2 regions of the Listeria sp. MAN/IMW/UF464 genome follow, and region 2 is predicted to be linked to the other one. Evidence: predicted binding sites of a transcription regulator. Region 2 holds the regulator's gene; the other holds the start of a gene.
The links. Region 2 encodes Rex, which represses fermentation and respiration genes when NADH is low (regulators of the CRP and FNR family bind a similar motif). Its sites were predicted from a motif close to TTGTGAAATATTTCACAA; they were not measured.
Positions count from the first base shown of each region.

Region 1: pflB (formate C-acetyltransferase) is a predicted target of Rex. The motif match lies at 2,131-2,148, and genes of this name have one in related genera.

Region 1 covers NZ_JBZWZP010000002.1:395,118-402,511, forward strand. The annotation lists gene pflB (formate C-acetyltransferase) at 1-2,112, opposite strand, end outside; gene AC4PG0_RS09190 (serine hydrolase domain-containing protein) at 2,321-3,328, opposite strand; gene AC4PG0_RS09195 (NAD-dependent malic enzyme) at 3,331-4,974, opposite strand; gene AC4PG0_RS09200 (EAL domain-containing protein) at 5,083-5,766, opposite strand; gene AC4PG0_RS09205 (glycoside transferase) at 5,785-6,789, opposite strand; gene AC4PG0_RS09210 (GGDEF domain-containing protein) at 6,786-7,394, opposite strand, start outside.
Region 2 covers NZ_JBZWZP010000002.1:244,905-252,298, forward strand. The annotation lists gene AC4PG0_RS08455 (ABC-F family ATP-binding cassette domain-containing protein) at 1-1,464, opposite strand, end outside; gene AC4PG0_RS08460 (redox-sensing transcriptional repressor Rex) at 1,775-2,422, shown strand; partial or broken gene AC4PG0_RS08465 (DUF4305 domain-containing protein) at 2,449-2,653, opposite strand; gene AC4PG0_RS08470 (CPBP family intramembrane glutamic endopeptidase) at 2,655-3,341, opposite strand; gene groES (co-chaperone GroES) at 3,574-3,858, shown strand; gene groL (chaperonin GroEL) at 3,891-5,519, shown strand; gene AC4PG0_RS08485 (hypothetical protein) at 5,713-5,922, shown strand; gene AC4PG0_RS08490 (hypothetical protein) at 5,967-6,359, shown strand; gene mscL (large conductance mechanosensitive channel protein MscL) at 6,416-6,802, opposite strand; gene AC4PG0_RS08500 (hypothetical protein) at 6,863-7,054, opposite strand; gene AC4PG0_RS08505 (copper resistance CopC/CopD family protein) at 7,200-7,394, shown strand, end outside.

The DNA.
Region 1 (7,394 bases), 150 kb from region 2:
TTGACCACCTTTTGTAAAGTAACCATCAAGAATACCAACAAGGTTATGGTATTGTTCTTCGGTTGTTTTACCGAACATTTTTGGAGCTCCTTGGATTGTTAAGGAAATTCCATCATTTGCATAGTGGAAAGGTAATTTAGAAAGACTGGCAAGGTTATCTAAGAAACCACCTTTTGCTTTGTTAGAAGGGTTAGCTCCTGGGCTGAAGAATTCTGGTTCTTTGATGATTTTACCATTTTCATCGAATACAGGTCCTTTATGCACTGGGGAGTTACCACATTGTTTAGAATAAGCAACGTTTGAAGTGATTGTTAAAACAGAAACAGTTGCTTCACTATCTTTGTAAAGTTTATGGGAGTCTAATTTGTCTTTGAACATTTTTAGAACCATTACGGCAATGTCATCGGCACGGTCATCATTTTCACCGTAACGAGGGAAGTCGCCTTCTACTTCATAGTCATATACAAAGCCATCTTCATCGCGGATGGTTTTTACTTTGGCATATTTAATCGCACTTAAGCTATCTACTACATTCGCGAATCCACAAATACCGAATCCCATGTTGGCAGTTACTTTTGATGGTAGGAAGGCCATTTGCATGCTTTCGTAGTTGTATTTGTCTGTCATAAAGTGAATGATGTTCATTGCATCTACATAAGTGTCTGTTAACCAGTCCATTGATTTATCGAATTTATCTAGAACTTCGTCGTATTCAAGGTATTCTGTTGTAATTGGTTCTACAACGTCGAATACTTGGTTTTTATGAAGATCATCTTTACCACCGTTGATAGCGCCTAGAAGACATTTTAGTACGTTGACACGAGCTCCGAAATATTGCAGGTTATGAGTTTCACCTTTGTCTTTGTCTGCTTCTGGGTTAAGTGGGCTCACACAACAGCTGATACATTGCATATCGCCGTAGCCTTCTTCTTGCATTAATTTATCATTTTCATATTGAATGGAGGAATGTTTTACACTCATTTTCATACAATATTCTTTAAAGCTTTCTGGTAAACGAGCATCCCATAGGACAGTTAAGTTTGGTTCTGCTGAGTTTCCTAGGTTATCTAAGCAGTGTAAGAAACGATAATCTGTTTTTGTAACGCGGTGACGACCATCTGCCCCCATACCAGCCATAGAAGTTGTTACGAATGTTGGGTTGGAAGCGTAAAGCTCGTTGTAACCATCTGTTCTTGCAAAACGGACCATTCTTAATTTTAAAGTTAATTGTTCGATTAATTCTTGTGCATCGAATTCTGTGATAATTCCTTTTTCTAAATCACGTTGGATGTAAATATCAAGGAAAATCGGAATACGACCAAATGAGCTTGCAGCACCGTTTGCTTGTTTGATTGAAGCAAGGTAGCCCATGTATGTCCATTGTACAGCTTCGGTTGCGTTTTCAGCGGGACGGCCGAGTTCTAAGCCATATTCGTTACCTAAAACGATTAAGTCTTTAAGTGCTTTGATTTGTAACCAGATTTCTTCACGTAGACGAATATTTTCATCAGAAGAAATCGCAATTTTTTTCAAATCTTGTTGTTTTTCAGCGATTAAACGATCCACTCCGTAAAGTGCTGGTTTTTGGTATAAGCCGATGATTCTTCCGCGAGAGTATGCATCTGGAAGACCACTAACGATATGCGAGTGGCGCGCACGTTTAATATCATCCGTATATGCTCTAAAAATACCATCATTTGCAGTGGAACGGTTTTTTACATAAAAGTCATGTAATTCTTGGTCGATAGAATAGCCATTGTCTGTTAAACATTGTTCTGCAGTTCTAAGACCACCATTTGGCATAAATGCTAATTTGAAAGGTTTGTCTGTTTGTAAACCAACGATTACTTCATTTTCTTTGTCCACGTAACCAGCTTTGTGAGAGGCAACGTTTGATACGATTGCGTTATCCATATCAAGAACGCCACCTTTTGCGTCCATTTCTTCTACAAGTTTATTTATTTTTTCATTAAGTTTAGTTGTTCTTGGTGTGCTCTTTTCTAAAAAGCTTTCATCGCCATCATAAGGAGTGTAGTTGTCTTGAACAAATTGTCCTACACTAATGTTTTCTTGCCATGCGGTTCCTTTAAAACCATCCCATGCTTTTGTCATTAATATTTCCTCCTTCAATTGTGTTTCTTTTCACTTACAATCAGAAACTTGTTCTTAGAATCTTTCTTCATTGAACAGCATACTCCTTTGTGAAAACGAAAACAATATAAAAATGGAAAGAAAATAAATTTCTTTTATATAACTAAAAAAGGCTTTGAAAGGCTGTGTTAATACAGTTTTTTATAGAAAAAAAAGCCTAGCGTTAAGGCTAGACTTCTTTGTTTGCAGTCACTTCTTCTAAAAAAGTATCGACTATGCTATCTCTTTTTAAGACAAAATTAGGGTTGGCACGGCTTGGGTGAACGCGATTAGATAAAACGATGAGGCTTGCTTGATTTTGTAAATCGAGCACCATAAAAGTGCCAGTAAATCCTGTATGATATAAAACAGAGTCGCCGCGGAGATCCCAGCCAAGGCCGCGCGTCCGGTTTAGCCCAGGCGTATGATTAATTTGCATTATTTGTAGTGTTTTTTCAGTAAGAATAGGGGCGCCGTTTTGTAAAATTAGCGCATCTCGAAATTTTGAAAGATCCGCGAGTGTACTGAAAAGTCCCGCGTGTCCAGTGCCCGATTTGGCGGTCCAGGCTTTGAAATCGTGCACATCACCTTGGATTAAACCGCGCGTTTGGTCTAGTTCAGTTGGAATGACTTGGCTTTTATCAGTTGGATGAAAACTAGTGTGTGACATTTTCAGCGGTTCTAAGATGTTTTTTTGAATTGATTGCTCATAATTTCCATCAAATTTACTAATCAAATAACCGAGCAAGAGAAAATTAGCATCAGCATAGGTGACCTGAGTTCCAGGTGAATTCACTTGAGCCGTTGCAAAAACATAGCTTCTAACATCTTCTTTAGCATCCATTTTGTAGTTTGGAATATTTTGTGCAAGGCCAGAGCTATGGGTGAGTAAATGTAAAATAGTAACATTCTCGTACTTAAAATCAGGAAGATAGGATTGTACTGGATCTTCTAACTGGAAATGTTTTTGTTCAATAAGTTGTAATACACGTGTTGTCGTAGCAATTACCTTGGTCAAAGAAGCAATATCATAAATGTTGTCTGTCGTTCTAGGGAGGATTTGTGCTTCAGGGAAAACGGATTTTAAACCCATTATTCTATTTTCTTCGAGGTTATTTGTTTTGATTTGATAGCTAATTCCTGGAGTGGACCCGTTTTGGACAAGTTGATCTAGTAATTGCTTCGTTTTATAAAACATACTTAAACTCCTTTGTAAGTTGGTTGCCACATCTCACGTTCGACAGCTTTTGTGACACTTGCTAACTCAACTTGGTGGATATTTTCTTTGATTGCTTGGTTCGCTACCGCAATAGCAACCGCGCGGGAAGTTTCTCTAAGTGTACGAACATGTGGTAAGAGGGCAGCTCCAAGTTCGTTTATAGAAATTTGATTACTAACGGCACTTGATGCAGCGGCTAACATTCCGTCTGTAATAAATTTAGAACGTGTAACAAGTGCGCCAAGTCCAAGCCCAGGGTATAGAAGGGCGTTATTAGCTTGACCAATTTCATAGGTAATATTTTGATAAGTCACGGGTTTGGATGGACTTCCTGTTACGATTAGCGCTTTTCCATCTGTCCATTTAATCAAATCTGCGGCAGTTGCTTCAGCTAATTTGGTTGGATTAGACAGCGGCAAAATTGCTGGTCGTTCTGTATGCTCCGCCATTTTTTTAACGATGCTCTCTTTAAAGGCTCCAGTAACGCCAGAACAGCCAATTAGCATTGTTGGATGAATTGCTTCAACTAAGTGTTCTAATGTATCAGTAGGCACGCTAGCCCAGTCAGAAGCTTGATGCGCATATTTCTTTTGACCATCCGTTAAATCGGTCATATTATCAAGCACTAAACCACTACGGTCCATTAAGTAAAAATGTTTTTTTGCACTTTCAAAAGGAAGACCAGTTTCGCGCATCAATTGACCACTGAGTTGATCAGCAATACCGATGCCAGCAGTTCCAGCACCGAAAATAATAATCTTTTGTTTGTTTAAAGGAATATTTGAAACGTTAATTGTTGCAAGAGCAGCGGCAACAACCATCGCACCAGTTCCTTGTATATCATCATTAAACGTACAAATTTTATCACGATAATTGTGGAGGATACGACTTGCATTTGCCCGGCCAAAATCTTCCCAGTGAAGAATAGCGCTTGGGAAAAAATCACTCATGACTTCCACAAATTGTGCGATAAAAGTATCGTAATCGCTTTCTGACAGGCGTGGACGTTTATTTCCTAAGTAACGCGAGTCTTCAAGTAGTGTTTTGTTATTTGTTCCTGCATCAATTACAACTGGGAGAACACGGTCAGGGGAAAGGCCAGCCGCAACCGTATAAACCGCTAATTTTCCGACTGCTATTTTGACGCCGTTCACGCCCCAATCACCAATGCCGAGCACGCCTTCACCATCTGTAATCACGATCATATCAATATTTGGATTGTTTTGCGCATAATTTTCAACAGATGCTCTTAGTTTTTCGGGTGTAAAAGCATCAATAAATAAAGCTTCATCAGGCGCGGTATAGTCTGTATGATAATGTATTACCGCATCCCCAATCGTTGGCGTATAAATAATTGGCAAATATTCGCTCACGTTTTTGGTAACAACGTAATAATAAAGTGTGCGATTTTCGTTATATAAGTTTGTTAAAAGTTGGTGTTTATGTAGAGGGGATTCTAAGTTTTCTAGTTGGTTTTCGATGCGCAAAGCTTGTTGTTCGATTGTTTCGATAATTGGCGGCAGTAATCCGTCTAATTTATAGTTTAATCTTTCCTCACTTGTAAAAGCTGTTCCTTTATTTAATAGTGGGTTATTCATATAGTCAAAACCTGATTTTAAAGTCATTTCAAGCACTCCTTTTCATTCTATTCTATTTTACATGGGGGGAAGGAGAATAACAACTGATTCAAAAAAAGAAAACCTGAAACCAATCAGATTTTCTTTTTTTACATATTAATGAAAATAGTAACCTTGTGCATAGGGGATGCCAATTTCTTGAAGGAACTTTAACTGTTCTTTTGTTTCTACTCCTTCAACAATCAAGGATTTATGATGCTTTTTGACGTAGTGATGAAGTTGCTCAAAGAAGTTTCTCTTGCCGTCACTTTCAAATAAATCTCGAAGTAATAAGCGATCAGTTTTTACAAAGTCAGAATGGTGCGCAAATACGCGATGCAAGTCGGCGTAACCTGAGCCAAAATCATCAATAGCAAATTTAGTCTCATGTTTTTTCTGGAATAAGCGTAGTTGTTTTTCTAAGTCGTTCATTCGTTCTTGCGGTAACTTGGATGTTTCCAAAAATTCAAAAACTATTTTCCCGTTATCAAGAAGGGTATCGTGTAGTTCTTCTTGATTTTCTAAAAATGTATCATAGGAAATATTGACAAATAATGGCGTGTTTTCACCTTTTTCAAAGCGTTTGACTGCATTATGAAGCGTGAGCAGTTCAAAAGCTTTTTGCTGACCTTCCTGTTCCGCTTCTTCAATAAAATCACTAATGGCGTTCCAATGATTTGTTTTTAAGCGGGTGAGTGACTCATATCCGAAAACTTGTGTATTTGAAACAGCAACAATCGGTTCGTATATTGTATCAAAGAGGTTTTGATCAATAATCTCACTTACGGAGGGCTTTTTCATTTGTCCAACTTCTTTCCGTTATTTCTTAAGAGTTATTTCTTTATTTATATAATCGAAAAAATGGGTCGTTTCAGGATTTGACGTGTCCATTTTCTCTAACAACTCTTTGGTGATTTTACCATTTTTAGCTTGATTTGTCTTGTTAAAATACTGTGTCAAAAAGGCATAAACGGCAGTAGATTCGTTTTCAGAGTTCGGCTCTTTTGTTTCTCTATCATATCTGGCATAAATTTTTCCTTTTGAAGTCAGTTCTGTTTGTAAAAATTGGTCGAAATTTGGCTCAACTGTACCATTTTCGTCATAATAGGCGATAGCTATGAGCATTTGATCAATCATATTGACTTCGTTTGCGTCAGCATTTTGAAATTGTCCATTTTGAAACACTTCTGTAAAAAAAGGAGTGGCGCTGACGTTCTTGATAGGAGCATAGGCTTTTGCGCTATAGTTAATGTGGCGCATTGCTTGGATATTTAGATAACTTAAATGAAGTGTATCTGCTTTTTTCTTATGAACAAAATCACAGAAATCCACTGGAACTCCTTGAACGGCGCTATATTTTTTCGTGTTGGAGATAAGTGTATCGGCAAGGGTTTGATACGCTTGATGGTCCCATTTTTTACTCGCTTGATAAAGTGCTTCTGTAATCCGAAAATCATCTACAATAGCGTTGGTAGTTGTGCTATCAGTCGCTTCCCATTTAATAAAATTGTCTGTTGTTATAAAATGTTTTTGTAAAGTAGCCACTTGTTCTTGGAAAGTCTTGCTATCATTCACTTCTACTAAATACTCCATATAAAGTCCGATGCTCTCGGCTAAATAATGCGGTTCTTGGGCATTTTTGTAATCAATAATTAAACCGTTTTTGGTCATATAATTTTCTTTTACATAAGTTTGAACCGAGCTTGAAGTGGGTTTTGTCTCTTTAGGTGCGCTTAGAGTATCTTTTTGTTCTGGGCGAAGGAAAAAGTATATACCTGTGCCAATTAAGAGCAGTAAAAAAGTGATAATAATTGTTCGCTTCATTCGCTTTCCTCCTGATGAATGGCAATTTGGTTACGCCCATTTTGCTTTGCTTGATAAAGTGCTTGGTCAGCAGCCTCAAAAAGTGATTCGGTCGTTCTATAGTTGTACCCCATAGAAGCAACCCCGATGGAGACCGTTACATTACCACTAACTGGATTGTACGGAAACTTAGCTCGTTCAATTTCATCCCGTAAAAAATCAGCAATTAAGGCAGCTTGTTCTGTTCCAACATTTTGCAGTAAAACAGCGAATTCTTCTCCGCCAATTCGAGCAAACATCGTTCTTGGTGGAAAGGTTCGATTTTTGAGAATGCTACTAAACTGCGCTAAAACAGTATTTCCTGCTTGATGTCCATGAAAATCATTAATTTCTTTAAAATGATCAATATCAATAATAAATAAGGATAACGCTTTTTTTCTTTTTTGAGATTTATTAAAAATCCAAGCAAACTGTTGCGTGAAAAATCGCATGTTAGGTAAGTTGGTTAGACTATCGGTCATCGCGGTTTCGGTCAAGTTTTGGATAACTAAATTACTTTTATCAATATAATTGCACGCATAAAATACCAGCAAAGCAGTGACGAAAAATAGCAGGAAGTATTCAAC
Region 2 (7,394 bases):
TTCTAAAACTTCTTTACTTTCAATGTCTAAATGGTTGGTAGGTTCATCAAGAATTAGCACATTGGCTTCAAGTAAAGTAAGTTTGGCAAGAGCGAGTCTAGCTTTTTCACCACCACTAAGGGATTGAACGTTTTTTAGGACGTCATCATCTGAAAATAAGAAATTACCCAGTGTTGTTCGAACGTTCACTTCATTTAATTCTGGATAATCATCCCAAAGTTCCATCAAAACAGTTTTGTTGGATGTTAGTTTAGCTTGTTCTTGGTCATAGTAACCGATTTTGACACCTGCTCCAAAATGAAATTCACCGCTAAGAGCTGGAATATCACGAATAAGTGTTTTAAGAAGGGTAGATTTACCGATTCCGTTTGGACCAACGAGCGCTAGACTATCTTGACGTTTCATTTCGAATGTTAGATTGGAAGCGATGCGCTTGTCTTTGGCGTAACCAATACTTAATTCATCTACCATTAAAACATCTTTACCAGTTTGCTTTTCAAATTGGAAGCCAAAATGAGCCGATTTTTCGTCGCCTTGAGGTCGGGCGAGTACATCCATTTTTTCTAATTGTTTTCTTCTGCTTTGAGCTCGCTTAGTAGTAGAAGCGCGAACGATATTTCTAGCGACAAAATCTTCTAGCTTGGAAATTTGTTTTTGTTGTTTATCGAATTCTTTCCACATTTGTTCAAGTTTAGCTTGTTTTTGACTAACAAATGAACTGTAATTTCCTTTGTAGTGATCAATTCTTGTGCGGCTAATTTCGTATACTTGGTTAACGACTTTATCTAGGAAATAGCGGTCATGAGAAACGATAAGTAAAGAACCATGATAGTTTTGCAAATAGGTTTCTAACCATGCTAGTGTTTCAATGTCTAAATGGTTTGTCGGTTCATCGAGAACAAGAATATCCTGTTTCGCGAGTAATAACTTAGCCAGCGCAAGCCTTGTTTTTTGCCCACCACTGAGTGAGGCGATTTCTACTTCATAATCTTCTGGATAAAAGCGTAAACCGTTTAAAACGGAACGGATTTCTGCTTCATACGTATACCCACCAACTTCTTTAAAAGTGTGTTGCAAGGTATCGTAATCGGTCATCAATGCTTGATATTTTTCCGGATTATTATAAAGCTCAGGTTCCCCAAGACGAAGCTCCATTTTGCGTAAATCTGCTTCCATTTTTCTAAGTGAATCAAAAACACTTAACATTTCATCCCAGATTGTTTTCGTGGATTCAAGGCCAGTATTTTGAGCCAAATAGCCAATTTCGACACTTTTAGGTTTAGAAATTGTTCCGCCGTCATAACTCATTTTTCCAGCGATAATTTTAAGTAAAGTAGATTTACCGGCGCCATTTCGGCCAACTAAGGCAATTCGGTCGCCTGTTTTTACTTCTAATTTAATATTATCTAAAATAACTTCTGCACCGAAGAATTTAGAAATTTGCTGAACTTGTAATAATATCATAATCTCTCTCCTCGAACGTTCTCCTTACTAGTTTATCTTAAAAGCCAAGTAATCGCAATGAGAGAAGAAGGGCTTCACGTATAAGGCAGATTGTGAAAACACTCGCATTATTTGTGATTTTAGCGTAGAATGGAAAAGAAGGAAAACACTAGATATTTTGCGGGACAAACTATTGCTTGAAAATCATGAGCAAAAAGTTTGTGCATTCCTTGTGAAATGTTTATAGTATATAAGCAAGCATGTGAAAGGAAGTACAGTTCACAAAAGCTTCAACTTCAGAAAAAATTTAAAAGAAGAAGGGACAGAAGGCATGATGGAGGAAACAACAAAAATTCCACAAGCGACAGCAAAACGCTTACCATTATATCATCGTTACTTGAAATACCTAGATGAATCAGGCAAGGAACGAGTATCATCTGCGGAATTAAGTGAAGCGGTGAAAGTTGATTCAGCGACTATTCGACGTGATTTTTCGTACTTTGGCGCATTAGGTAAGAAAGGATACGGGTATAACGTTTCTTACATACTCGACTTTTTCAGTAAAACACTTAGTCAGGACAAACAGACAAATGTTGCACTAATCGGTGTAGGTAACCTAGGTACAGCATTATTACATTATAATTTCATGAAAAACAATAATATCAAAATCGTTGCTGCATTTGATGTAGACCCAGCGAAAGTTGGTAGTGTTCAACAAGACATTCCAATTTATCACTTAAATGATATGGAAGAAATTGTTCGTGAAAATGGTGTGGAAGTAGTTATTCTGACAGTTCCAGCTGATGAAGCACAAGTAACTGTAGATCGTTTAATTGAAGCAGATGTTAAAGGTATTCTAAACTTTACGCCAGCTCGTATTAGCGTTCCAAAACAAGTTCGTGTGCACCATATCGATCTTACAACGGAATTACAAACGTTAATCTATTTCCTGGAAAACTATCCAGCGAAAACAGAATAAAAAAACCTGTAGAAGGTAAGCAACACTTACTTTCTACAGGTTTTTTTTACGTCTTTTAAGCCCAGTGATAATAAGGCCAATACCAATACCAAAATCAATTAACATCATGAGTATAAGTATATAGGCAACAAGATCATAACCATATTCAGCCACTCGAACAATAACAAAATAGACAAATACAAGACCAAGCGCAAAATAAAGAAAACTTTGCTTTATTAATGAATTTTTCATATTATCCTCCAATGATTCCAAGACTCACGAGCAAAACAATGGTATTCATTAAAATATGTGCGCCCATCGAAACAGCAATTCGTTTCGTTTTCGTATAAAGAAAACAAAGAATTAATCCGATGACAAAATAAGTAAGTAAAAAGGAAATATCCCCGTGAAGTAGCCCAAAGAATAGCGAACTAATAACTGCAGCCACATGAATGTTCATCACATTACTCAGCCCACCAAAAACCACTTTTCTAAAAACAAGCTCTTCTAAAATTGGCCCGAGAACTGAAATGAAAATCAAGAAAATAGGCGCCGATCTAGTTAAATCAACAAGTAATTCTGTGTTTGCCGATTCACCAATATTCCCAGAAATTAGCGTTAGAATAATGCTACAAATAAATTGTGCTACGTATAACCCAATCACTCCACCAATAATCCACACAATACTCAGAAATGGCGCAGTTTTTTCACCGAGTTCGATTTTATTTTCTTTTGGTTTTCTATAAAGCATTGGAATAATAATGGCGAGTGATAATAAATTAGAAAAAATCGACCATGTAATTACCCCATAAGTTTGAGCATCCGCTGTAGAAATCGAAGTCATACTAAGTAAAATATGTTGAACAACGGGAATCCCAATAGATGCAGAAAATAGTAATAATAAATAAACTAATACAATCGTAATATAACGTTTAGCCAAAAAATACGCATCCCTTCTAAAAACAAGCTCCAGCTAAATGCTTAAAAATAGCGGAAATAGCTCTTCTTATTGTACTAGTTATCACGCTTTACCGCAAATAAGAATTCTTTAATTTTTAAACGTTTTTGCTTGCAATTTTTATTTAGTTTGGTATCATAATAACTGTATTAGCACTCTAATGTGTCGAGTGCTAAAATGAAAAATGTAATTATATCAGAGGAGGTCATTTACATTGTTAAAACCATTAGGAGATCGTGTTGTAATTGAAGTACTTGAAGCAGAGGAAAAAACAGCGAGTGGGATTGTATTACCAGACTCTGCCAAAGAAAAACCGCAATCAGGGAAAATTGTTGCAGTCGGTTCAGGTCGAGTGCTAGATAACGGCACAAAAGAACCGCTTGAAGTTGCAGAAGGTGACACGGTTATCTTCGCAAAATACTCTGGAACAGAAGTGACGTATGAAGGAACTGACTATCTGATTTTACGTGAAAGTGATATTTTAGCAATTACTAAATAATAAAAAAAGAAATAATCGGAGGGAAATATAAAATGGCAAAAGATATTAAATTTAGTGAAGATGCTCGTCGTGCCATGTTACGTGGTGTCGACCAACTAGCAAACGCAGTAAAAGTAACGCTTGGCCCAAAAGGTCGTAATGTTGTTTTAGAAAAAAAATTCGGTTCTCCGTTAATTACAAATGATGGTGTAACGATTGCAAAAGAAATCGAATTAGAAGACCCATTTGAAAACATGGGCGCAAAACTTGTATCTGAAGTTGCTTCTAAAACCAATGATGTTGCTGGGGACGGAACTACAACTGCTACCGTTTTAGCGCAAGCAATGATTCAAGAAGGCTTAAAAAACGTAACAGCTGGAGCAAATCCAGTAGGCGTTCGTCGTGGTATCGAAAAAGCCGTAGCAACTGCTATCGAAGAATTAAAAGCTATTTCTAAACCAATTGAAAGCAAAGAGTCTATCGCTCAAGTTGCTGCTATTTCTTCTGGTGATGAAGAAGTTGGTAAATTAATCGCAGAAGCAATGGAACGTGTTGGTAACGATGGCGTTATTACTATTGAAGAATCCAAAGGCTTTGCAACAGAATTAGACGTAGTAGAAGGTATGCAATTTGACCGTGGCTACACTAGCCCTTACATGGTAACTGATTCTGACAAAATGGAAGCAGTCCTTGAAAAACCATACATTTTAATTACAGATAAAAAAATCAACAACATCCAAGAAATCTTACCAGTTTTAGAACAAGTTGTTCAACAAGGTCGTCCAATGTTAATTATCGCGGAAGATGTTGAAGGGGAAGCTCAAGCAACTCTAGTACTAAACAAACTTCGCGGAACATTTAACGTAGTTGCAGTGAAAGCTCCTGGTTTCGGTGACCGCCGTAAAGCAATGCTAGAAGATATTGCTGTTTTAACTGGTGGACAAGTCATCACAGAAGACCTAGGCTTAGAACTAAAAACAGCTACAGTTGACCAACTTGGAACAGCTAACAAAGTAGTTGTAACAAAAGATGATACAACAATCGTAGAAGGAGCAGGCGATTCCACACAAATCAGCGCTCGCGTAAACCAAATCCGTGCGCAAATGGAAGAAACTACTTCTGAATTTGATAGAGAAAAATTACAAGAACGTTTAGCAAAACTTGCAGGTGGAGTAGCTGTTGTTAAAGTCGGCGCTGCAACTGAAACAGAGCTAAAAGAACGTAAATTACGTATTGAAGATGCCCTTAACTCTACTCGTGCAGCAGTAGAAGAAGGTATCGTAGCTGGTGGTGGTACTGCCCTTGTAAGTATTTACAATAAAGTAGCAGCACTAGAAGCAGAAGGCGATGTAGAAACAGGTATCAACATCGTGCTTCGTTCCCTAGAAGAACCAGTTCGTCAGATCGCGCATAACGCTGGACTTGAAGGTTCTGTTATCGTAGAACGCTTGAAACACGAAGCAGTTGGCGTTGGTTTCAACGCAGCTAATGGCGAATGGGTAAACATGATTGACGCTGGTATTGTTGATCCAACAAAAGTTACTCGTTCCGCATTACAAAACGCTTCATCTGTTGCTGCTCTTCTATTAACTACAGAAGCTGTTGTAGCAGATCAACCAGATGAAAACGGCCCAGCAGCAGGCCCAGATATGGGAATGGGCGGCATGGGCGGTATGATGTAATTCATATCAACCGAACAATAAAAAGATCTCTGAATTTTTTCAGGGATTTTTTTTGAATTAAATTGAAGTTAGCTGCCTTATTTTTATAACAACAAACCAAAACTTGTCACGGGGCATACAATTTTGGGACCTAAAAAGTAATCAGTTCTCTCCTAACCATTGTTATAATAAAAGAAAAGGAGATGCACTTGCTATGAGAGAAAATTCCATTATTGGTCGAATTATTGCATTTTGTGCGATTTGCTTTGCATTTTTTAATCCGAAAACGGTGACTTATTGGCTTGGAGTACGCGCGGAATCTGGGCCGGCTTGGTATCTTACAACAGTTGTCGCATGCGGAATTGCGGTTTTCGTACTGATCGATTTAATCAAAAAAATAAAACGAAGAAAAGCAGCAGAATGATAATTTTCGTGGTATACTACTAGAAAAACGACTAGGAGAACGCCATGAACTGGACACGTATAAGTAGTATTTTAATAGTTGGTTTTACAGCATTTGGAGCAATTTATGGGGGATTATCGATGGTTTTTAAGCCTAGTGGTAGTCTTTTATCACTTTCGACCGGATTGCTTGATGGTTCACCGTTTGTCGATTATTTAATCCCAGGCATATTTTTATTCATATTTGTTGGGTTATTCCATTTAGCAGCACTAATTTATTTACTAAAAAAATTACCACGAACAAAAGAAGTCATGTTTGCAGCAGCGGCCGTACTCGCAGTCTGGATGGTTGTTCAAATACTCATTATCGGTTATGTATTTATTTTACAAATTATCTTCTTAGTAGTCGCTGTGGTGGAAATGTTCTTAGCGGTACAATTAAAGAAACAACAACAATAAAAAAACAGGAACCTTTAGTCAGAAATAATGACTTAGGTTCCTGTTTTTTTATGTGCTTATTTTTGTTGTTCTTTTAATAAATCGCGAATTTCTTTTAAGTATTCTTCTGTTGGAGGTACTGGTGTCTCTTCGGTTGGTTGTTCTTTTTTCTTGATAAAACTAGTAAGTACTTTGACAAAAATAAAAATGGCAAAAGCGATGATGACAAAGTCCACGATGGATTGAATAAATGCACCATATTGAATGACTGATTTTCCAACTTTGAAGCTTAAATCTGAGAAATCAAGACCACCGAGGAGTACACCAACGAATGGCATGATGATGTTATTCACTAAAGATGAAACGATTTTTCCAAAAGCAGCCCCAATAACAACGGCCACCGCAAGATCTAGTACATTCCCTTTTAACGCGAAATCTCTAAATTCAACTAACATTTTTTTCATAAAATTCACCTCCCACATCTCAGTATAAAACATCTAACTGCGATGTGAAAGCAACTGAACTTATTTTAGTAATAAACTGCCGATGTATAGTGTCGGGGCCATTAAAGCATAACCAATAATAATAAAAGTAAGTGTTCGAAGCCAGAAAGAGCCCAAAATATTTGGTTTCCATTTAGCTAAGAGTGCTTGAAGCCACATCGTGATGAGTGTAACAAAAGCAAACATAAAAAATAATTCAACATAACGAAGCATAGAAAAATCCCCCTTGTCCTTTTCTTTCACTATGCCATAATCGCTATATCTTTTGCAATAGCGAGTGAGCCAATTATTTCCATTCAATTCTTGCACGTGATAAGTTAAAAAGAGTAAAACCGTTCGTTCGAAAAAGGAGCAGCAAATGAAATTATTTAAAAGGATCAGTTTTATTTTAATCGTATTATACATATTAATTGTGCCAGTTCAGCATGTTTCAGCGCATGCTTATTTGGAAAATTCAAACCCAGCCGATCAATCGCATATAAAAACAGCGCCAGAAAAAGTAACGCTCGTTTTTAATGAAGAAATTGAAGCGGATTTTCCTTTAATAGAAGTA